Regions from separate parts of the Actinoallomurus sp. NPDC052274 genome, predicted to be linked through region 2. Evidence: riboswitches for the same ligand, from Rfam matches in the RefSeq annotation. Region 2 holds a riboswitch; the other holds the start of a gene.

Region 1 (6,566 bases), on a different contig from region 2:
TTGGCCATGCCCTCCGGCGTGATGAGCTCCAGCGGGATCATCCGACCCTGACCGGCCGACGCGGGGCTCTCCGACAGGGCGAGAATGTCGTCCGGCCGCAGCATGCCCTGCGTCGCCTCCTGGATGATCGGGAGGATGCCGGTGCGCAGCGTGATCATCTTCGTCTTGATCGGGATGCGGCGGGCGCCGACCGCGTGCTCGTCGACCGGCGGGATGTTCGGCGCCTTCTCCGGCGCGAGCTCGCCGAAGTGCTGGTGCAGCATCTCCTTGATCGGCTTGTTGCGCGGGTAGATCGCCGCGCCGCGCTGCAGGATGTCCCGGGCGCCCGCCGGGTCGCCGGCCTCCAGCCGGAGCGCCGCGAGGAGCGTGTAGTCCGAGGCGTACACCAGGTAGTCGGGGGCCAGCGCGATCAGCTCGGTCTGGTACTTCAGGGCACGCGGCTTGTCACCGCGGTCCACCGCCCACTTCGACAGGCGCTTGAGCGCGTGCCGGCGCAGCTGGGAGTCGTTGACCACCGACTCGAGGATGGCCTCCGCGTCGTCGATCCATCCGCCGTCCTTGAGGACGTCGGCCAGCGTCAGGGCGTACCACGGGATCGTCGGGTACTTCTCGCGGGCCTGGCGCACGATCTGGGCGGCCCGGCCGTAGTCGCCACGCCATTTGTACGCCTCAGCGAGCGCCGCCGTGGCGAACCGGGTGTCGCCACCGGCCGCGATCGCCTGGTGGGCGATCTGCTCGGCCTTCCTGTCGTCACGCTCGTTGGTGAGGACCAGCCAGGAAAGCAGGGACAGACCGTCACCGTCGAGATCGGCCCGCTTGGACTCGAGGAGCTGCTGGGCCTCCTCGGGCTTGCGGAGCCAGATGTCATAGGCGCGGCCGTTCGTGCTCATGTCAGAACCTCATGCGTCGTCGGCGATCTGCGGGATCGGCCCATCATCTCAGAGATTCGGGGCGGCCGACGCGAGGCCCGTCACACCGCGGATCGCCGTGGTGACGCGAGGTCCGTCCTATCGCGGATCGCCGTGGCAGGGGCGGAGATGCGGGAAACAGGGCGGAATACGCAGGTTGCATGACCCGGGCTTGTGACCCGCTCGATACCCTTGGGTCTCGTGGACCTCCTCGAAACCTGGCGTGACCTTCCGGCCGCCCAGCAGCCCGACTGGCCCGACCCCGCCCGGCTCCAAGACGTCGCGGCGCAGCTGTCCAAGCTGCCGCCGCTGGTGTTCGCCGGCGAGTGCGACCAGCTCAAGGCGCATCTCGCCGCGGTGGCGCGCGGTGAGGCCTTCGTCCTGCAGGGCGGTGACTGCGCCGAGACGTTCTCCGGCGCGACCGCCGACGACGTGCGCAACAAGCTGAAGACCCTGCTGCAGATGGCCGTCGTCCTGACCTATGCCGCGAGCGTCCCGGTCGTCAAGATCGGCCGGATGGCGGGGCAGTTCGCCAAGCCGCGGTCCAAGCCGTTCGAGGTGCGCGACGGCGTCGAGCTGCCCGCCTACCGGGGCGACATCGTCAACGGGTTCGACTTCACGCCGGAAGCCCGCGTGCCGGACCCGGAGCGGCTGCTGCGCGCCTACCACGCCGCCGCGGTCACGCTGAACCTCACCCGCGCCTTCACCCAGGGCGGCTACGCCGACCTGCGGCAGGTGCACGCCTGGAACCACGACTTCGTCGCCGAGAGCCCCGCGGGCCGGCGCTACGAACGGCTGGCCGGGGAGATCGACCGGGCGCTGGCGTTCATGCACGCCGCCGGGGCGGACCCCGAGGAGTTCCACCGGGTCGAGGTCTACTCCAGCCACGAGGCGCTGCTCCTGGACTACGAACGCGCCCTGACCCGCGTCGACTCCCGGTCCGGCCTGCCGTACGACGTCTCCGCCCACTTCCTGTGGATCGGCGAGCGCACCCGGCAGCTCGACGGAGCGCACGTGGAGTTCATGCGGCACATCCGCAACCCCATCGGGGTGAAGCTCGGCCCGACCACGACCGCCGAGGACGCCCTCGCGCTCATCGAGCGGCTGGACCCCGACCGTGAGCCCGGCCGGCTCACCTTCGTCACCCGCATGGGCGCCAAGCGGATCCGCGAGCACCTTCCCGCCCTGGTGGAGAAGGTCACAGCGAGCGGCGCCCAGGTCGCCTGGATCTGCGACCCCATGCACGGCAACACCTTCGAGTCGGAGAGCGGGTACAAGACCCGCCGGTTCGACGACGTGCTCGACGAGGTCGCCGGCTTCTTCGAGGTGCACCGGGCGCTCGGGACCCACCCGGGCGGCGTGCACCTCGAGTTCACCGGCGACGACGTCACCGAGTGCGTCGGCGGCGGCCACGACATCGTCGACGACGACCTGCACCAGCGGTACGAGACGGCCTGCGACCCCCGCCTCAACCGGGGCCAGGCCCTCGACCTGGCGTTCATGGTCGCGGAGATGTACCGCGTCGGGAAGTGAGCCCCGGTCCGCGTGGTCGCCTCAGACCACGCGGACCGCGCCGGCGAAGGGCCGGGTCGACAGGTCGGCGACCCGGACGTGGTCGCCGGTGTGCGGCGCGTGGATGAACTTCCCGTCGCCGATGTACATCCCCATGTGGTGGATGTCGGAGTAGAAGAAGACCAGGTCTCCCGGCTCCAGCTGGTCCCGGGAGACGTGGACGCCGGCGTTCCACTGGTCGCCGCCGTAGTGCGGCAGGTTGACGCCGACCTGCCGGTAGGCCCACATGGTCAGCCCCGAGCAGTCGAACCCCTGACCTGGCGTCGCGCCGCCCCAGACGTACGGGACGCCGAGCTGGGTCAGCGCGGCGCGTACGGCGCCGACCGCCCTGCCGGGGCCGCCGGGGATGGCGGGCACCTTCTCGCCCTTGCCGGCGCGCTCGACGGCGTCCTGCAGCAGCGGCCCGCGGACCTTCTCCAGCGCGGCGCGGATGGTGGCGCGCTGCCGGGCGAGCCGGCTCCTGAGGAGGGCCGCCTGCGCGGCGCGGTCGCGGGCGTCCTGGCCGGTCCACTGGGCGTTCTGGATGGCCTGCGTGAGCTGCCGGATCTCGCTGTCGTCCTGCTGGGTGAAGTAGTGCAGGGTGGTGGCCCGGTCCAGCAGCGCGCGCGGGTTCGAGGACGCGAGGAGCGCGGGCGCGTCGTCGTGCGTGCCGTTCATGTAACGGATGGCGGCGAACCGGCCGACCTTGCGCTGCGTGGCCTTCAGCGCCTCGGTGGCGCGGGCCGAGGTCTGACCGGCGATGACGGCCGCGCGCTGGGCCTGCTCCAGGCGCACCTTGAGGCCGTCGTACTGCTCGGTGAGCTGCTCGAGCCGGTCGCTCAACTGGCCGGCGCGCTGCCGGAGCGCGTCGATGCGCGGGCCGGGCCGGGCGGAGTCCGCCAGTGCGGGCGGTGCGAGTCCGGCGATGACGAGGGCGAAGGTCGCGACCGCCGTACGGCGGGCCGTTCCCTTCCCGGGATGAAGAGGGTCGTGCGTGTCCGCGGTGCGGAATCGATCCATCCAGGTGCTCCTCTCCTCAGGCCGCCTACCGGGTTAGCTGACGGGTTCGGACGAGAAGGAGCCCTACCGCGGCCGTCGGCGACGGACGCGGATTCACCCCGATGCGCAGGCGAGGAGACGCCCTCTGCCTCCGCGAATGGGTCCCCGGTTCCCCGGCGCGCCACGGCGCGACGGGCGATTCGGCGGTCCGGCCGTCTCTCGGCCGGTGACGACTCGCTGGAGATTAACGGATGGTGACGGAGCGTCCAACGAGAACATGCGGAGATGGCCCGGGGGATCCCAGGATGGTCACTCCGGGTGATGGGCGGCTGGTCCTTTGCGCCTAGACACGGCGGTCCCCGCTCACCTCACGCCTGGCGGCGGCGGTCCCCGCTCACCTCGTGCTCGGCGGTCCCCGCTCGCGCCCTGACGCGGCGATCCCCGCCCGCCTCCGGAGCAGGAGCGGACGGGGACCGTACGGACGGTGTCGCGCGCGGCGCGGCGCCGCGGCTCGGAACGAGGCTCAGGACAGGACGGACTCGGACTCCGTCTCGGACTCGATCGAGCCGTTCTGCGACACCGCGGCGTGCAGGGTGTTCCAGAACGCCAGCTCGACGTCCTCCTCCAGCTCCGCGATCTTGCCCCAGAACTCCTGGTCCTCGGCCTTCGCGGCGGCCTCGGCGGACAGGACCGGCATGAGCTGGGTGCTGGCGTCGGCCGCCTCCAGGTCGGCCACGCTGACCTCGGCGGGCAGCTCGACCGGCGTGCGGTGGTGCTTGCCGCGCTTGCGGACCCGGACGTTCGGCGCCGAGACGGGCACCTTGACCTTCGACTTGCCGACGGCGAGGGCCACGGTCCCGAACAGCACGACGGCGAGCAGCCCGGTCAGGGCGGCCTGCTGGTCCGGCAGCGGGGACGACGGGGCGGCCGGGTCGTGGGCCGCCGTCGTGTGCGCGTCGACCTGCGCCTGGACGTCCTTGCCGATCTCCTTGACGGCGGGCGGCGGCGCGGCGTGCTTCGGGGCGTAGTTCTGGTCGGTCTGGGCCGGCTGCTGGACGGCCGGCGCCGCCTTCACCTTCACCTTGGAGGGATAGCCGAACCCGACCACCTGGCTGATGTCCCGGGTGGCGCGCGTCAGCGCGTTGTTGTGGTTGGCCTCGATGGTGTGCAGCGTGTGGCCGTCGACCCGCTCCACGATGCCGACGTGCTCGATGTCGCCGATGCTCTTGCCGCCCGACCAGGAGAAGAACACGATCGCGCCGGGCTCGGCCTTGTGGCCCCAGGCGCCCTGCTTCTTGAACCACTTGGCGTGGTCGGGGGTATAGGCGAACTGGCCGGTCCAGTCCTCGACGCCGGCCTTGTCGGCCGCCCACGCGAGGAACATGTCGCACCAGGCCGACGTCTTGTAGACGGGGTCCTTGTCAACATGCTTGCTGTACCAGTCGCCGAATTTGGTGTAACCGCTGGCTTTCTCGTGATAGCCGAGCTGGCCCTTGGCGACCTCTAGCAGTTTCTGACCTACTGAATCCATTCGCTCCCCTTTTACCGCCTACCGGGTTAGCTGACGGGTTCGGGCCAGAGGTAGCCCTACCGTGCGTGACGGATTCACCCCGAGGGACTGATGGGTCCCCGGCTCCCGCGACACTGGCTGCGTCGCCGGGACTCGGCGGTCGGTCTGCAACCCCCTGGTTGGAGGTTGGTCACAGCCCGATCTCGGCGCAATCTAGCCGAACTCTCGCAACAACGGCAACGCGTTCGGAAACGAAAGTCTGGCATCGTTCGCTCACCGAGCGTAGCCGGACGTGGGCGCGTCCAGCCGGGTAACGTCCGAAAGGGCACTCTCACGTGCGGCGAAGCCGGAAAGGGGAGGTGGGCGGGAAAGGCGAGTGCCGCGCCCGCCACCAGGAAAAAGTGACGAACACGGCACTCAGGCCGGGCTCTCCTCGGCGGAGGTCACGGTCGCGGCGCGTCGACGCCGCGACCGTCGTCCGAAAACCGCCCTTATGCGGCTCAGCGCACCTCGGGGCGTGGGATGTCGACGCCGCGGTCGTCGTCCGCGACGTACACGTATGCCGCGTGCCGGGACGGCGCCCACGACATCGCGTCGGCCGGCCGGCGGTAGGGCACCCGCTTCGGTGGGCGTTCTGCGACGCCGCAGGCCGCGAACGGCCTGCGGCGCCGTGGCACGCCCCACTCATCCTCGTCGGACCCCGCCCCGGCCGCGCTCCGCCGCGTCGTCGTTCAGCACCTCCTTAACCAAACCTGAAGCGCGCCTTAAGCCCCTGCCGCGGCGGTTCCCCGGCCGCTTCGCTGAACGCCGGACGCGGTCTCAGGACAGGAGAGGGAACTCGTGCACAGCAGAATGATCGGCAGAAGGTCGTTCCTCGCGTCGACCGCCGCTCTCGGCGCACTCGCGTTCGGCGGCGGAACGACGGGATGCGCCCCGTCGTCGCGGGCCCGGAGCACGGCGGCGACCACGGGCGGCCTGCCGCTGACCGCGGTGAACCGGACCGGCAGGTACGCCGACGCGTCGATCCACATGTACGTCGTCGGGGTGGACCCGGCGACCGGCGCCCAGGGGCACGTGACGGCGGACGGCGCGTTCGTCCCGTGCGCGGCGTCGGACAACGGGTCCGGCGGGTTCACCGACTACGCCATCCCGTTCCGGGACTCCGGCGAAGCGACCGTCGTCCTGCCGAAGATGTCGGGCCGGGTCTACTTCTCGATCGGCGACCGGCTGCGGCTGAAGGTCGTCACCGACGGGAACGGCAGGCCGGCCCTGCAGTACCCGGCGGGCTGGGTCGGTACGGACCCGAACCACCGGATCCGGTGACCAACCGCTACGCGCGGGCGATGCACCAGGCGAGCGCGGACGGCGCCGCGTACGGCTTCGCCTTCGACGACGTGGCCGGCCACGCCTCCTACATCCAGGACGACGCGCCGACGTCCGTGACGGTGACCCTCACGCCATTCTGAGCCGGCGCACACCTGCATGGCCGGAACCGGTCACTGTGGGATTCAGCGGGCGAAACGCCGCTCGTAACCGCACATCGGGTCCCGGTCGGTCGCGGGCGGCGGTCCGCCCGTCACCGTACGTTCCGTGTCGGC
Region 2 (16,625 bases):
TCGGCCAGCCGGCGGATCGCGTACCGCGTGTTCGCCATGATCGTCTGACCGATCTCGCGCATGCCCTGCGGGCCCATCAGCGCGAGGTACACCCCGGCGGTGATGCCGTTCAGCGCGGCGGCGGTGCCCACCCACTCCTTGCCCTCCTCACGGAGCGCGAAGGACGTCCGCTCGTAGGCCACGTCGCCGAAGCCGTACTCGCCCTCGACCTCGGTGGGCGCCACGCCGAACAGCCGGAAGGGGAACTCGGCGACGAGCCGCTCCTCGTCCCTGGTCGCGACGAACCCGCCGTTCAGCCCGCCGTACGCCAGGTGGAGCCCGAGCGGCTGGATCTCGCCGCAGACGATGTCCGCGCCGTAGGCGGCGGGCGGCGCGACCACGCCGAGGGAGATCGGGTTGCAGCCGACGACGTACAGCGCGCCGGCCTCGTGCGCCAGGCGGCCCAGCTCCGGCAGTGCGGGGTCGACGATGCCCAGGTAGGAGGGCGCCTCGGCGTAGACGGCCGCGACGTCGCCGGCGGCCAGCTCCGCGCGCACGGCGTCCAGGTCGGCCCGGCCGTCGGCGCCGACGGGGAGGACGACCACGTCGTGGACGGGACGCACGTAGTCGTCGATCTTCGACAGCTTGTCCGGGTCGAGGGCGGTGACCAGCAGCAGACGGCGGCGCCCGGTGATCCGGCCGGCCATCCGCAGCGCGGTCGCGGACGCCTGGAAGCCGTCGTAGGTCGGCACGTTGACGACGTCCATCTCCAGCAGCTCGCCCATCAGCGACTGGTACTCCCACAGCGCCTGGAAGCGGCCGTGGTCCTCGTACGGCTCGCCCGCGTAGGCGGTGAGGAACTCACTGCGGTTGATCACCTCGTCGACCACCGCCGGCACGTGGTGCTGGTAGCAGCCGGCGCCGAGGAAGCTGAGCGCCTCGTGGGTCCCGGTGTTGCGGGTCAGCAGGGCGCCGACGTGCCGGACCAGCTCCGCCTCCGAGCGCAGCGGGGCCGGCAGGTCCAGGGGCCGGCGCAGCCGGATGCTCTCCGGCACGTCGGCGTAGAACTCCTCGGTGCTCGCCGCCCCGACGGCCGCCAGCATCTGCTCTTTGATGGCCGGTACGGAGTTGGGGATGTACGGATGAACGCTCACACACGTCCTCGCTTTCGAGTTTCTCGTCGCACCCTCTTGACGAAAGCACATGATGCAGTGTGCTGTATACAGCATTCTTCATACCAGTCCTGGGAGGCAAGATGGCGACGAGCCTGAAACGGCGGTCAGTGTTGACCGCCGGGTTCGCCGGCGTGATGTCGGTACTGCTCGCGGTGAGCGGCTGCGCCACCGGAGGGACGGCCCGCAGGCCCGGCCCCGCGCTGAAGTCCGGCTCGGCCACCGCGCTCAAGGGCGACGTCACCGTGTGGTCGTGGGACGTCGCCGCCAAGGCGCTCAAGCGACTCGCGCCCGCCTTCGAGCAGCAGCACCCCGGCGTGAAGGTCAAGGTCGTCGACATCGGCTACGACAACGCGTACGACAAGATCACCGTCGGCATGCGGTCCGGGCAGGGCCTCCCCGACGTCCTCACCGTCGAGGGCAGCAAGCTGCCGAGCTACATCGGCAACTTCCCGCGCGGGCTGTACGACCTGACGTCCCTGGCCGGTCGCTACAAGTCGAGTTTCGCCCCCGCGACCTGGGCGAACGTCACCGACGAGCAGGGCCGGGTGTTCGCGCTGCCGTGGGACAGCGGCCCGTGCGCGCTGTTCTACCGCACGGACCTGTTCCAGCGGGCCGGCGTCGACCCGGCCTCGATCCACACGTGGGACGACTACGTGCGCGCCGGCGAGCAGATCAAGGCCAAGACCGGCAAGAAGCTGCTCGTCATGGACCCCGCCGAGGACAGCACGTTCCCGATGATGCTCCAGCAGCAGGGCCAGCGGTATTTCAAGGACGGCAAGGTCGCCGTCGCCGACCAGCAGGCCGTCCGCGCCGCGACGCTGCTGAAGACGCTCGCCGACAAGGGACTGGTCGACTTCGAGAAGGGCTGGGACGGCCTGGTCGCCGCCACCAAGTCCGGCAAGGTCGCCACCACTCCGTACGCCGTCTGGTGGTCCGGCACGCTCACCGACGAGATGAAGGAGCTTAAGGGGAAGTTCGGCGTCGTCCCGCTGCCCGCCTTCGACGCCGGTGGCGTGCGCACGTCCAACGACGGCGGCTCGACCCTCGCCGTCGCCGGCCAGACCAAGAATCCCGAGGCCGCGTGGGCGTTCGTCGAGTTCGCGCTGGCCGACGCCGCCAACCAGGCGTCCATGCTGAAGACCGAAGGGCTCTTCCCGGCCTTCCTGCCCGCGCTGAACGACCCGTACGTCAGCGCGCCGCAGGACTACTACGGCGGGCGGCCGGTCTTCAAGACGTTCGCCGACCTGGAGAAGACCGTGCCGCCGGTGGAGTACACCAAGGACGGGTCGAAGGCGTCCGACATCGTCAACGGCACCATCTCCGGCATCGTGCTGCACCACGACGATCCGCAGAAGGCGCTGAACTCGGCGGCGCAGCAGATCGCCGCCGCGACCGGCCGCGCGGTGGGGTGACGCCGTGACCGTCGACGTGACACGGGAGGCCGTGCGCGCGCCGGCCCCGGCCGGGCGGCGGCCCGGCCGGGGCGAGGGGCGGCGCGGCCTGCCACGGCTCACTCCGTGGATCTTCGCCGGGCCGGCCGCCGCGCTGTTCGTCCTCTTCTTCGCCTATCCGCTGCTGGCGAGCGTCTACCAGAGCTTCACCGCCGACCGCGACGGCGTGCAGACCTGGGTCGGGCTCGCCCAGTACCGGCGGATGCTGCACGACCCGGTCTTCTGGGCATCGCTGCGCAACACCGGGCTGATCCTCATCGTGCAGGTCCCGCTCATGATCGGCCTGGGGCTGCTGCTGGCGTACGGGCTGAACCGGTCGTGGCTGCGGTTCCGGTCGACCTGGCGCATCGCCTACTTCCTGCCGGCGGTGACCATGCTGGTCGCCTACTCGGTGGTGTTCCGGGTGCTGCTGAAGACCGACGGCGGAATGGTGAACCAGACGCTGCACGCCGTGGGCCTGCCCGAGGTGGACTGGCTGAACAGCCCCGGCTGGGCCCGGCTGGCGCTGATCGGATCGATCACCTGGCGGTGGACCGGCTACAACGCGGTGATCCTCCTGGCCGGGCTGCAGGGCATCGGCCGCGAGCAGTACGAGGCGGCGGCCATCGACGGCGCGGGCGCCTTCACGACCTTCACCCGCGTGATCGTCCCGCAGCTGCGGCCGGTGATCCTGTTCTGCTCGGTCACCTCGACCATCGGCACCCTGCAGCTGTTCGACGAGAACTACGTGCTGACCAAGGGCGGGCCGGGCAACGCCACGATGACGCCCGTCCTCTACCTGTACAAGGTCGGCTTCGAGCAGCTCGACTTCGGCTACGCGGCCGCCATCGCGTGGGTCGTCGTCCTGCTGATCGGGCTGATCTCGTTCGTCCAGTTCCGCTTCCTCGGAAAGGACCGGTCGGGCCGATGACCACCACGACCCGCACCCTGCGCCCGCGTCTGCTCGGCCGCGCGGTCGGCTACCTGTTCCTCGCCGCCGGCGCGGTGGTCAGCATCGTGCCGTTCTACTGGATGGTGGTGGCCTCCACCCGCGACAACGACGAGCTGTTCCGCTCCCCGCCGCCGTTCCTGCCGGGCGGGCGGCTGCTGCACAACCTCGTGTCGCTGCAGCACTCGATCGGCTTCGCCCGGGTGATGGCCAACAGCCTGGGCGTCGCGGTCGTCTACACCGTGGTCAGCTCGCTGATCTCCGCCATGTGCGGGTACGGCCTGGCGAAGTACCGGTTCCGCGGCCGCGGGCTGCTGCTCGGCCTGGTGCTGGCGACCATGATGATCCCGTTCCAGGTGCTGCTCGTCCCGCTGTTCCAGATGATGTCGAACCTCGGCTGGATCGACACCTACCAGGCGGTCATCCTCCCGTTCCTGGCCAACTCGTTCGGCATCTTCCTGATGCGCCAGGCGTTCCTGGACTTCCCCGACGAGCTGATCGAGTCGGCCCGCATGGACGGCGCCGGCGACCTGCGCGTCTTCTACCGGATCGTGCTGCCGGTGGTGCGCCCCCAGCTCGGCGCGCTGGCCATCTTCACGTTCATGAGCCAGTGGAACTCCTTCCTGTGGCCGCTGCTGATGCTCAACACCGAGGACAAGTACACCGCGCCGGTCGCGCTGTACACCCTCGTCGGGCAGAGCCACGTCGACTACTCCGGGCTGATCCTCGGCTCGTTCCTGGCGACGCTGCCGCTGATGCTCGTCTTCTTCATCTTCCAGAAGCAGTTCGTGTCCGGCCTGCTCGGAGGGGCGGTGAAGGGATGACGCGGACCGACGGTCGGCTGACCCGGATCCCGGGTCTGCTGTACGGCGGCGACTACAACCCCGAGCAGTGGCCCGAGGAGGTGTGGGAGCAGGACGTCCGGCTGATGAAGGAGGCCGGGGTCAACCTGGTCACGGTGGGGGTGTTCTCCTGGGCGCGGCTGCAGCCCGGCCCCGACGCCTGGGACTTCGGCTGGTTCGACCGGCTGCTGGACCTGCTCGCCGGCAGCGGCATCGGCGTCGACCTGGCCACCGCCACCGCGTCGCCGCCCGCCTGGCTGGTCCGCGCGCACCCGGAGGTGCTGCCGGTCACCGCCGAGGGCGTGCGCCTGGAGTTCGGCTCGCGGCAGCACTACTGCCCGTCCTCGCCGGTCTACCGGCGGGCGGCCGTACGGCTCGCGCGGGCGATCGCCGAGCGGTACCACGACCATCCGGCGCTCGTCCTCTGGCACGTCCACAACGAGTACGGCGACCACGTCACCGAGTGCTTCTGCCCGACCTCGGCCGCCGACTTCCGGCGCTGGCTGCGGGAGCGGTACGCCGACCTGACGACGCTGAACGCCGCGTGGGGCACCGACTTCTGGTCCCAGCGGTACGGCGCCTGGGAGGAGATCGAGCCGCCGCGCGCCGCGCCCGGCCCCGTCAACCCCACCCAGGTGCTGGACTGGCGGCGGTTCTGCTCCGACGCGCTGCTGGCCTGCCACCGGGCCGAGAAGGCGGTGCTCGACGAGGTCCGCGGCGACGTGCCGGTGACCACGAACTTCATGTCGATGTTCAAGGCGCTGGACTACTGGGCCTGGGCCGCGGAGGAGGACCTGGTGTCCGACGACGCCTACCCCGACCCGGCCGACCCGGCGGCGCACGTCGGCGCGGCGCTGAACTACGACCTGATGCGCTCGCTCAAGGGCGGCCGGCCGTGGCTGCTGATGGAGCAGGCGCCCTCGGGGGTGAGCTGGCGGCCCGTCAACGTCCCGAAGACCCCGGAGCTGCAGCGGCTGTGGTCACTGCAGACGGTGGCGCGCGGCGCCGACGGCGTCCTGCACTTCCAGTGGCGGGCGTCCCGGGCGGGCGCGGAGAAGTTCCACAGCGCGCTGCTGCCGCACCGGGGCGTCGCGTCGCCGCGCTGGGCCGGCACCGTGGGGCTCGGCCGGGAACTGGCCCGGATCGGCGAGGTCGCGGGCAGCAGGCTGACCGCCGACGTCGCCGTCGTCTTGGACTGGGACTCCTGGTGGGCGCTGGAACTGGACGAGCATCCGTCGTCGCGGCTGCGGCTGCGCGAGCTGACCGCCTCGTGGTACGCCCCGGCGCACGCCCGCAACGTGACGGTCGACTTCGTGCCGCCCGGCGCGCCGCTCGACGGCTACCGCGTCGTCCTGGCCCCCAACCTGTACCTGGTGACCGAGGCCACCGCGCGGTGGCTGACCGCCCACGTCGAACGCGGCGGACGGCTCGTCTGCGGCTGCTTCAGCGGCGTCGCCGACGAGCACGACCACATCCACGACGGCGGCTGTCCGGGCCCGCTCCGCGACGTGCTCGGCGTGGCCGTCGAGGAGTTCTGGCCGATCGCCGACGGGGACGCGACCGAGGTCGCGGCCGGCGACCGCGTCCTCGCGGCGACGCTGTGGAGCGAGTGGCTGACCGCGACGACGGCCGAGGTGGTCGGGGCGTACGCCGCCGGCCCCCTGACCGGCCGTCCCGCGATCACCCGCAACGACCACGGCGCGGGCCGCGCCTGGTACGTCGGCTGCCACCTCGGCGAGGACGTCGGCGTCCTGCTGGACGCGGTGTTCGCCGACGCGGGCGTCCGGCCCGTGCTGGCGGCCCCGGACGGCGTCGAGGTCACCCGCCGCGACGGCCCGGACGCCTCCTACCTCTTCCTGCTCAACCACGGCGGCGCGGACACGGACGTGCCCGTGCCCGACGGGGTCGAGCTGCTGACCGGCACCGCCGTGCGGGGCACGCTCCGGCTGCCCGCGCTCGGGGCGGCGGTGCTCAAGACGGCCTCGCCCCAGGGGCCGCTCCCTCCCCACGAAAGGTGACCATGCGTCGATCGCTGCACGCCCTGGCCGGGCTCTCGCTCGGCTCGGCCCTCGTCATCACCGGCCTGCCCGCCGCGCAGGCCGCGCCGCCGCCCGCCGGGCCCACCGGGTACGCCGACGTGCTCGACCTGCGCGGCGTCCCCGCGACCGCCCTGCCCGCCGACGTCAGCGACATCAACGTGTTCGCCGACCAGGGCGCGTGGCACGCCTACGCGCTGCCGAAGGACCCCTCCACGTACGGCGCGTTCTCCGGGCCGATGTACATCGCGCAGGAGTACCCGTGGTGGCTGAGCAAGGCGTTCTCCCGCATCCGGCTGCGGGAGAACGGCCGGGACATCGACCTGGCCGCCGCGAAGAAGCCGGTGCTGACCGCGCTGCCGGGCCTGCTGCGCCAGTCGTACGACCTGCCCGGGCTGCGCCTCACCCTGGAGCTGCGGTTCGGCGGCGACCGTAGCGCGCTCGTGCGGGCGTACCTGGAGAACACCGGCACCACCGCGCGCACGCTGGAGGTCGGCTGGAGCGGCGCGCTGCTGCGGCCGGACACCGAGCCGATGCGCGGCGCCCCGTCGCTGCGCGCCACCGGCCAGGGCGTCGCCGTCGACTTCGCTAAGGTCCGGAAGGTCTGGGACTACCTCACCGACGGCACCGAGCGGTTCGAGGTCGTGCACGCCGAGCCGGTCCGCACCACGGTCACCGGCGACTCGTACGACACCGAGCTGGCCAGTCCGCGGACCGTCGCGCCGCACCGCACCACCGCGCTGACCTGGACCGAGACCTACACCTTCACCGCGGCGGAGCGGGACCGGGAGCTGCCGGTCGTGCGCGACCTGCTGCGCCGGCCGGAGCAGGCCGTCGCCCGGGGCGACGCGCGCTGGCGCGGCTACGTCACCGCCGCGACCCGGGGCGTGCCCGCCGACCGGCGCCGGGCCCTGGTCAAGTCGGTCGAGACGCTGATCACCAACTGGCGCGGCGCGGCCGGGATGCTCAAGCACGACGGCGTCACCCCGTCGATCACCTACAAGTGGTTCACCGGCGGGCTCTGGGCCTGGGACACCTGGAAGCAGGCGGTCGGCACCGCCCGGTTCGCGCCCGCGCTCGCCGAGTCGCAGATCCGGTCGATGTTCGACTATCAGGTCCGCCCCGACTCGCCGACCCGCCCGCAGGACGCCGGGATGATCCCCGACTGCGTCTTCTACAACGACCCGGCGCGCGGCGGCGGCAACTGGAACGAGCGCAACTCCAAACCGCCGCTGGCCGCCTGGGCGGTCTGGGAGGTGTACCAGGCGAACGGCGACACCGCGTTCCTCAAGGAGATGTACCCGAAGCTGGTCGCCTACCACGACTGGTGGTACCGCGACCGGGACCACGACCACGACGGCCTGGCCGAGTACGGCGCCACCGTCGACCCGGCCAACGACAGCACCGAGGAACGGCGGCAGGCGGCGGCCTGGGAGAGCGGCATGGACAACGCCCCGCGCTTCGACGCCGCGCTCGGCACGACCGTGGTGGACAACCGCGACGCGAACGGCCGCCTGGTCGGCTACTCGCTCAACCAGGAGTCGGTCGACCTGAACTCCTACCTCGTCGCCGAGAAGGGCTACCTGGCGGCCATCGCCGCGCGGCTCGGGCACCGGGCGGACGCCGCGCGGTACACCGCGCAGGCACGGACGCTGGCCGCGACCATCCGGGCCAAGATGTACGACCCGGCGACCGGCTTCTTCTACGACACCGACCTGGCCACCGGCCGGCGGCTCGTCGATCGGGGCCGGGGCATCGAGGGCGCCGTCCCGCTGTGGGCCGGGGTCGCCGACGGCGCCGAGGCGGCGCGGGTCCGGGCCAGGCTGACCGACCCGGCGGAGTTCGCCACGAAGGTGCCGTTCCCGACGGTGGCCAAGAGCTCGCCGTACTTCGCCGCGCACGAGTACTGGCGCGGGCCGGTCTGGCTCGACCAGGCGTACTTCGCGCTGACCGGCCTGCGCCGGTACGGCTACGGCAGGGACGCGGCGACCGCGGCGGACCGGCTGTGGCGGTCGGCCGGCGGCCTGCTCGGCGACGGTCCGATCATGGAGAACTACGACCCGCTGACCGGAGAGCCGCTGAACTCCACCAACTTCAGCTGGTCGGCGGCGCTGCTGCCCGGCATCGCCTGAGCGGGATCGGCCGGTGAGATCACGGGCCCGCGGCCTCGGCCGGCCGCGGGCCCGCGCACGTCCGCCGCGAGCGACTCCGGTTCCGCGGCACCGGCCTTCGAAGCCGCGGGCGGCCGGAGTCAGCCGATCTTCGGGCGGGCCCGTTCGACGATCGCGGCGAAGTCGACGCCGGCCGGCAGCGTTCCGAACGCCCGGCCCCAGTCGCCGTCCAGGCGGGAGGCGCAGAAGGCGTCGGCGACCGCCGGGTGACCGTGCCGGACCAGCAGCGAACCCTGCAGCACCAGGGCGAGGCGCTCCACGATCCGCCGGGCGCGCAGCTCGATCGTCGCGACGTCGGCGAGTGAGTCCTTGACCTCCCGCACGGCGGCGTCCAGCCGGGCGTCCGCGCCCGAGGCCAGGCCGACCTCGTCGAAGAACGTCTCGACGGTCTCCGGCTCCTTGACCATGGCGCGGAGCACGTCGAGCGCCGAGACGTTCCCCGAGCCCTCCCAGATCCCGTTGAGCGGCGACTCGCGGAACAGCCGCGGCATGCCGGAGTCCTCGACGTAGCCGTTGCCGCCGAGGCACTCCAGGGCCTCCGCGGCGTGGGCGGGCCAGCGTTTGCAGACCCAGTACTTGCTCACGGCGAGCCCGAGCCGCTTGAACGCGGTCTCGCCCCGGTCGGTCGCCCCCGCCAGGCGGAGCATCAGCACGGTCGCCGCCTCGGACTCGACGGCCAGGTCGGCCAGGACGTTGCGCATCAGCGGCTGGTCGATGAGGTACCGGCCGAAGGCCTGCCGGTGCGCGGCGTGGTGGGCGGCCTGGATGAGGCCCTCGCGCATCCCGGCGGCTGCGCCGACGACGCAGTCGAGCCGGGTCATGTTGACCATCTCGATGATGGTGCGGACGCCCCGCCCCTCGTCGCCGACGCGCCAGGCCACCGCCTCCTCGTACTCGACCTCGGCGGACGCGTTCGAATGGTTGCCCAGCTTGTCCTTGAGCCGCTGCAGGCGGATGGCGTTGCGGGTGCCGTCGGGCAGCACGCGGGGCAGCAGGAAACAGGTGAGGCCCTCCGGCGCCTGCGCGAGGACGAGGAACACGTCGCACATCGGCGCGCTCGTGAACCACTTGTGGCCGGTCAGCAGGTACGTGCCGTCGGGCTGCGGCACCGCCCGCGTCGTGTTCGCCCGGACGTCGGAGCCGCCCTGCTTCTCCGTCATCGACATGCCGGCGAGAATGCCGCGCTTGTCCGCCGGGGTCCGCAGCCCGAAGTCGTAGGTGTCGGACGTCAGCAGCGGCTCGTACCGCCGGGCCAGCTCGGGCGCGTGGCGCAGCGCAGGTACGGCGGCGTAGGTCATCGAGATCGGGCAGCCGTGACCGGCGTCGACCCGCCAGACGTAGAACTTGGCCGCGCGGGCGACGTGTGCCCCGGACCGTTCGGTCCAGGCGCGGGCGTGCAGCCCGTGGCCGACGGCGACCCGCATCAGCTCGTGCCAGGCCGGGTGGAACTCCACCTCGTCGATGCGCCGGCCGTACCGGTCGTGGGTCCGCAGCACCGGCGGGTGCTCGTTGGCGAGCCGGCCCCATTCCCGGGCCTGCTCGGTGCCGGCCAGCCGGCCCAGCTCGTGGACGGCCTCGGCCGCCCAGCCACCGCCCTCCCGGAAGATCCCGTCGAGAAGAGCCGGATCGTCGGCCACGTCGTGGCCGATGAGCGGGGGGACCTGGTTGAAGACCTCATGTGTTGTCACTGACCGCTCCGATGCTGCGCTGGGCGAACGAGATGAGATTGGAGATCAGGCCGGCCCGGACCCGGTCGCGCGCCGCCGCGTCCGTCCGGGTCGGCAGGGCCGGGGCGGCGGGCGGACACGCGTCGGCGGGCTGTGCCGCGCCGACCGCGAGGGGGCCGACGAGGGCCTCGCCGATGGCGCCGACGAGCGCGGCGGCGCTGACCTCGACGTCCTGGTCGGGGAGTTCGCCGGCGGCGATGCCGCGGCCGATGAGTCCAGCGAGGACGGCGGCGTACGCCCGGCGGAAGACCAGCCGCTCGGCGTCGACGGCGGGGTCCACCGGCTCGGCGAGAAGCGCGTACGCCATGCGGGGGGCGCGCAGGGCCCGGCCCGCGAACGTCTCGATCACCGCCGCGACGCTCTCGGCCGCCGGCCGTGCCGGCGACGCGGCGCGCGCGAACGCGTCCACCTCGCGCTGCGAGGCCACCCGGAACACCTCGGCGACCAGCTCGGACTTCGACGGGAAGTGGCGGTAGACGCTGCCGGTCGCCACCCCCGCCCGCCGGGCGACGGCGGCGATCGAACATCCGGCGTAGCCCCGCTCAGCCACGACGGCCAGCGCGGCGGCGCGGATGCGTTCCCGCGAGGCGCTGAGCCGGGCCTCGACGCGGGGCGTGCGGCGGTACGGCACACAAGGATTGAACCTCAGTTCACTCCTTCCCGGCAAGCCTTGTCACCGGAGACGAAAGAACGGCGCGGGATCCCGAGAGGGGATCCCGCGCCGTCCGGCCGGCAGGCGAGGGGGAGCGGGTTACGCCTTGCCGGTGGCTGTGTCGTAGCCGGTGCCGGAGTGGCGGTAGACGCCACCCTTGCCCAGCTCCAGCACCTGGAACTTGATGGTGATGGAGTTCGACGCGGTGCCGGTGAGGTGCTGCATCATCTTCTCCGACAGGTCGATGAGCGCCGGCGGGTTGTGCTGGGCGACCGCCCACTCCGCCGGGCCGAAGTCCTCGACGACTCCGATCTCGCTCTTGCCGTTGTAGGTGATCTTCACCTTCGTGCCGAGCGGCCAGTACGGGCTGGCGATCGTGTGGTACGACATCGGCTTGCCCGATGCCGTCGAGGGGTCCCAGAAGGACGTGGCGGTGGAGACGCCACCCGGCAGGGCCGCCGCCTTGGCGTCCTTCTTGGTGTCCTTCTTGGGGTCCTTGTCCTTCTTGACCGCCACGAGCATCCGGTCCTGGGCGGCGCTGTCGACGCGCTTCTCGGCCTGCGCCTGCTGCGAGGTCTTCGCGGGGGCGCTCTGCGCCTGCGGCGCCGACGCCGCCTCCGAGGTGCCGCCGTAGGCGAGGGCGGTGGTCACGCCGCCGCCGGCGAGAGCGACACCGGCGGCGATACCGGCGATGGCCTTGGTCGAGAACCTGATCATCGCTTTCCTTTCGGGGGCATGGGGGGATGAGGGCATGGGGGTACCGGGGGAGGGGTGAGGAGAGATCCCGGGAACGGCCCGGGAAGGGAGGTCGGCACGTGCCGCGTCGCCGACGGCGGCACGGCACGCGTCGACGGGTGAATTACTGCGGGTACTCCGGGTAGCCGTAGCCCACGACGGTGGAGGTGTTACGCGTCCGGACCTTCACGGCGTCGTCCGTGTTGCCCTCGACGGTCTGGATCGTTCCGTCGCCGTTGTCCTTGATGACCAGGCCCACGTGATCGATGTTGTCGACGCCGCTGCCGTTCCAGGAGAAGAAGACGACCGCGCCGGGCTTGGGAGTGGTGCCCCAGCGGCCCTGCGAGATGAACCACTTGGCGTGGGAGGGGGTGAACGCGTCACCGCCCATGCCCTTGACGCCGAGCTGGTCGCCGACCCAGGTGACGAACATGTCGCACCAGGAGGCGTTGGCGTAGTCGTTGACCGACCCGCCGTCGCGCGCGGCGCCGGCCTTGGCGTACGGGGTGGTCATGAACCACTGGTTGAACTTGCTGCCGCCGCCCGCGTTCTCGGTCGTGCCGACCTGGGACATGGCGAGCTTCACGACGTCCGCCGCGGTGGGCACCCTCTTCGCCTTCTGCTCGGCGACGGTGTGCACCTTGACGTGCGGGTTGTCGTTCACCGGGCGGGCGTGCTTCGCCTTACCCGTACCAGGTGCGGGTACCTGACCAGCCTGGTGGGCGGCGGGACGGGACGCGGTGGGGGTCTGCGCGGAGACGGCGGGCGCGGCGGTGGCGACGGCCATCGCGGCCGCGCCGGCGGTCACGGCACCGGCGACGAGGCCGGTGAGGCACTTCTTCGGTGCAAAGCGGGGTTTGGCGTGTCGAGGGGACACGGGGGGTACTCCTTCGGCTTCCATGCCGCTTACCGGGTTAGCTGACGGGTTCGGGCGTGGAAGCTGCCCTACGGCACGAGAGATGTGCCGATTCACCCCGGGACTTCTTGTGGGTCCCCGGTTCCGCGAGGTGCGGATTCAGCGGGTCGCCCGCTTGCGCGGGCGGCACGAACAAAGAGACAGGGTCTGGTCGTACGGTCCCAGGGGTAGGGACGACGACCAGGTATTCAGATCAGGGAGGACTCGCGGACGAGGTTCCGAAACTCCTTACTTCCAGACGCCTACCGGGTTAGCTGACGGGTTCGGGCGTGGAAGTCGCCCTACGGCACGACAGGTGTACCGATTCACCCCGGGACTTCGTGTGGGTCCCCGGCTCCGTGATCTTCACGGACTCGACGTTGCCGCTCCCGCATCCAAATGGATCAAGGGGTTCTCCACGGGAGTGGCGTGATATTGGATATGAATCATCCCGGCTCTGTACGGAGGCCCTCGCACGCTTCTTCGCGCCGCGCCGTCTGCGCTGGTGGGCCGGCCGTCGCCGGCGGGTTTCCGGGAGGCGCATGGGGGGCGTCCGCCGGACTTAGGCGAACATAGCACGCGAATACCGACGGGCCAAATACCCAGATTTGCGACATGGCTCACATGATCCATTGGAATACATGATCTTATTGCCGCCATGGCCTGCCGTGATCAATTTACGGATAAGGAAAAAGAATCACGAAGCCTGGAAATGATCATAATTGCGGACGGGCCGAAAAGCCTTACGGCATAGGGCGTCGCGGCCAGTCGAAGAAGATCGCTCAGCCCGCCGTTCCGGCCGGCCGGCGGAGATGCCGGGCCGGTGTTCCGGCCGGCCGGAGGAAGGTCGCTCAGCCCGCGGCCGCGACGAGGTCGGCCCGGACGAGGGCCTCGCGATAGCGCTGGGCGGCGATCTCCGCCAGCTCGGGGGCGGCGCCCAGGGCCGGTGAGACGGCCACGGCGCCCGCCGCCAGGGACTCGTCCCGTACCTTGTCCGCGAAGAAGCCCGGGGCCAGGAAGTACGACGCCACCACCACACGCCGCGCCCCCGCGGCGTACAGCGCGCGTACGGCCTCGGGGGGCGTGGGACGGGCCGCGGAGGCGTACGCGGGGACGACGGCGCGCCAGCCGCCCCAGTCGCGCGCCATCCGGTCGATCGTCGCGTTCGCCGCCGGATCGCTGGAGCCGGCCGCGGCGAGCACCACGGCCGTCTCCGGGTCGGGCCGGACGCCCACCTCGGCGAGCCGCCGTTCCAGGGCGCCCGTCATCAGCGGGTGGGGGCCGAGCGTGGCGCCGTAGTGCAGCGCCAGCCGCGGGTGGGCCGCCCGGGCCTCCCGCAGCGCGCCGGGGATGTCGGTCTTGCTGTGATAGGCGGCCGTGAGCAGAAGAGGGAGCACGACGGCCTCGTCGGCCCCCTCTCCGACGAGACCACCGAGCGCCTGCCCCGGTGCCGGGGGAGCGTGGTCGAGATAGGAGGTCACGACCCGCACCCCCGAGGAACGACGTACAAGATCGAGAAGTTCCTCGACCGTCGCCGCCGCACGTGGATCACGGCTCCCGTGGGCCACCGCGACCAGGGGGACCGCCGCCCGGCTGCTCCGAGGTCTCACAGGTTGATGCCGCATTCGGTCTTTCCGGTGCCGGCCCAGCGTCCGCTGCGCGGGTCCTCGCCCGGCGCGACCCGCTTGGTGCAGGGCTCGCAGCCGATGGAGGGGTACCCGTCGTACTGCAGCGGGTTCACCAGGATGCCGTGCCTCTCGATGTAGCCGTACAGGTCGGCCTGGCTCCAGCGGGCGAGGGGGTTGACCTTGACCTTGCCGCGCGCGGCGTTCCACTCGACCACGCGCGCGCCGCGCCGGTGCGAGGTCTCCTCGCGCCGGATCCCCGTGATCCACGCGAGGTACGGCTCGAGGGCGCGGTTCAGCGGCTCGACCTTGCGCAGGTGGCAGCACAGGTCCGGGTTCCGGCCGTACAGCCGGGGCCCGAGGTCGCGCTCCTGCTCGGCGACGGTACGCGAGGGGGTGACGTTCACGACGTTCACCGGGTAGACGGCCTCGACCGCGTCGCGGGTGCCGACCGTCTCGGCGAAGTGGTACCCCGTGTCGACGAACAGCACGTCGATGCCGGGGCGGACCTTGGAAGCGAGGTCCACCAGCACGGCGTCCTTCATGGACGACGTCACGCAGATCCGGTCGCCGAACGTCGCGATCGACCAGCGGATGACCTCTTCGGCGGAGGCGTCCTCCAGGGCGTCCGCCGCCGACTCGACGATGTCGGTGAGGTCGAGCGCCGCGGTGGGGCGTTCGAACAGGAGCGTCATGCCGAGCCCTCCCCTCGGGGAGCACCCGCCGAGCTGAGCGCGCCGAGCCCGACGAAGCGGAGCCGGAAGGCCCGCGTGCAGGCACGGCAGTGCCAGCCGCCGTCGCTCTCGTACGGCTCCAGGTCCTCGTCTCCGCAGTAGGGGCAGTAGAAGGGGACGGCTCGTTCGGTCACTTCAGGTCACCTTCTTCCGCACGCTGCACCCACGCGGCGAAGGACTCGCCGTCGGCCTTGTTCTCCTGGAACCTGCGCAGCACCCTCTCCACGTAGTCGGGCAGTTCCTCGGCGGTGGTCTTCAGGCCCCGGATCTTCTTGCCGAACTCCCCGCCGATCGAGCCGCCCAGGTGGACCTGGAAGCCCTCGACCTGGTCGCCGTTCGCGTCGGTGACCAACTGGCCCTTCAAGCCGATGTCGGCGGTCTGGATGCGGGCGCAGGAGTTCGGGCAGCCGTTGATGTTGATCGTCAGCGGCTCGTCGAAGTCCGGCAGGCGCCGCTCCAGCTCCTCGATCAGATCCATGCCGCGCCGCTTGGTCTCGACGATGGCGAGCTTGCAGTACTCGATGCCGGTGCAGGCCATCGTCTGGCGGCGGAACGTCGACGGGCGGACCCGCAGGTCGTGGGCCTCCAGCTCGGCGGCCAGCTCCTCGGTCCGCTCCTCCGGAACGTCCAGGATGACCATCTTCTGCTCGGTCGTCGTGCGCACCCGGCCGGAGCCGTACTCCTCGGCCAGGTCCGCGATGACGCGGAGGATGTCGCCGTCGACCCGGCCGACCTTCGGCGCGAAGCCGACGTAGTACCGGCCGTCGCGCTGCCGGTGGATGCCCACGTGGTCCCGGCGCTGGTCCCGCGGTCCGCCGGGCGCGGGGCCGTCCGCGAGGGCGTACCCGAGGTACTCCTTCTCCAGGACCTCGCGGAACCGCTCCGGGCCCCAGTCGTTCATCAGGAACTTGAGCCGGGCGCGGTGCCGGAGCCGGCGGTAGCCGTAGTCGCGGAAGATCCCGGTGATGCCCGCCCAGACCTCGTGGACCTGGTCCGGCCGGACGAACGCGCCCAGCCGCTTGGCGAACATCGGGTTCGTGGACAGACCACCGCCCGCCCAGAGGTCGTAGCCGGCCTCGCCCTCGTCATTGACCACGCCGACGAACGCGATGTCGTTGATCTCGTGGATCGTGCACTGGGCCGTGCAGCCGGACAGCGCCGTCTTGAACTTCCGCGGCAGGTTGGAGAAGTCCGGGTGGCCGATGTACCGGTCGTGGATGTCGCGGAGCTGCGGCGTCGCGTCGATGACCTCGTCCGCGTCGATCCCGGCGAGCGGGCAGCCGAGGATGACCCGCGGCGTGTCGCCGCAGGCCTCGGTGGTGTGCAGCCCGACCGCCTCCAGGGCCTCCCAGATGGCCGGGACGTTCTCGATCTCGACCCAGTGCAGCTGGATGTTCTGCCGGTCGGTGATGTCCGCGGTGCCACGGGCGTACTTCGACGACACGTCGGCGATCGTCCGGAGCTGGTCGAGGTTCAGCTGGCCGCCGTCGATGCGGACGCGCAGCATGAAGTAGCGGTCGTCGAGCTCCTCGGGCTCGAGGACCGCCGTCTTGCCGCCGTCGATGCCGGGCCGGCGCTGCGTGTACAGGCCGTACCAGCGGAACCGGCCCCGCAGGTCCGCGGGGTCGATGGAGTCGAAGCCGCCCTTGGCGTAGACGTCGATGATGCGACGGCG

Evidence for each region. A riboswitch is a leader RNA that binds a small molecule or an ion and turns the genes downstream of it on or off. The one in region 2 is predicted to bind cyclic di-AMP.
Region 1: it holds a riboswitch for cyclic di-AMP, as region 2 does, so the genes downstream of both, AB0K82_RS44105 (CHAP domain-containing protein) here and AB0K82_RS25140 (CHAP domain-containing protein) in region 2, are expected to answer to the same signal.

The regions. Positions count from the first base shown of each region.
Region 1 covers NZ_JBFAUT010000119.1:561-7,126, forward strand. The annotation lists gene AB0K82_RS44090 (tetratricopeptide repeat protein) at 1-890, opposite strand, end outside; gene AB0K82_RS44095 (class II 3-deoxy-7-phosphoheptulonate synthase) at 1,101-2,441, shown strand; gene AB0K82_RS44100 (NlpC/P60 family protein) at 2,463-3,479, opposite strand; cyclic di-AMP (ydaO/yuaA leader) riboswitch at 3,485-3,657, opposite strand; gene AB0K82_RS44105 (CHAP domain-containing protein) at 3,982-4,989, opposite strand; cyclic di-AMP (ydaO/yuaA leader) riboswitch at 4,990-5,137, opposite strand; gene AB0K82_RS44110 (hypothetical protein) at 5,469-5,645, opposite strand; gene AB0K82_RS44115 (beta-1,3-glucanase family protein) at 5,809-6,291, shown strand; gene AB0K82_RS44120 (beta-1,3-glucanase family protein) at 6,288-6,434, shown strand; partial or broken gene AB0K82_RS44125 (hypothetical protein) at 6,477-6,566, opposite strand, start outside.
Region 2 covers NZ_JBFAUT010000031.1:16,651-33,275, reverse strand. The annotation lists gene gcvPA (aminomethyl-transferring glycine dehydrogenase subunit GcvPA) at 1-1,133, opposite strand, end outside; gene AB0K82_RS25180 (sugar ABC transporter substrate-binding protein) at 1,235-2,566, shown strand; gene AB0K82_RS25175 (sugar ABC transporter permease) at 2,571-3,515, shown strand; gene AB0K82_RS25170 (carbohydrate ABC transporter permease) at 3,512-4,357, shown strand; gene AB0K82_RS25165 (beta-galactosidase) at 4,354-6,393, shown strand; gene AB0K82_RS25160 (trehalase family glycosidase) at 6,396-8,543, shown strand; gene AB0K82_RS25155 (isovaleryl-CoA dehydrogenase) at 8,663-10,270, opposite strand; gene AB0K82_RS25150 (TetR/AcrR family transcriptional regulator) at 10,257-10,940, opposite strand; gene AB0K82_RS25145 (hypothetical protein) at 11,061-11,678, opposite strand; gene AB0K82_RS25140 (CHAP domain-containing protein) at 11,821-12,573, opposite strand; cyclic di-AMP (ydaO/yuaA leader) riboswitch at 12,586-12,727, opposite strand; cyclic di-AMP (ydaO/yuaA leader) riboswitch at 12,835-12,981, opposite strand; gene AB0K82_RS25135 (sirohydrochlorin chelatase) at 13,443-14,216, opposite strand; gene AB0K82_RS25130 (phosphoadenylyl-sulfate reductase) at 14,198-14,911, opposite strand; gene AB0K82_RS25125 (Insertion element protein) at 14,908-15,084, opposite strand; gene AB0K82_RS25120 (nitrite/sulfite reductase) at 15,081-16,625, opposite strand, start outside.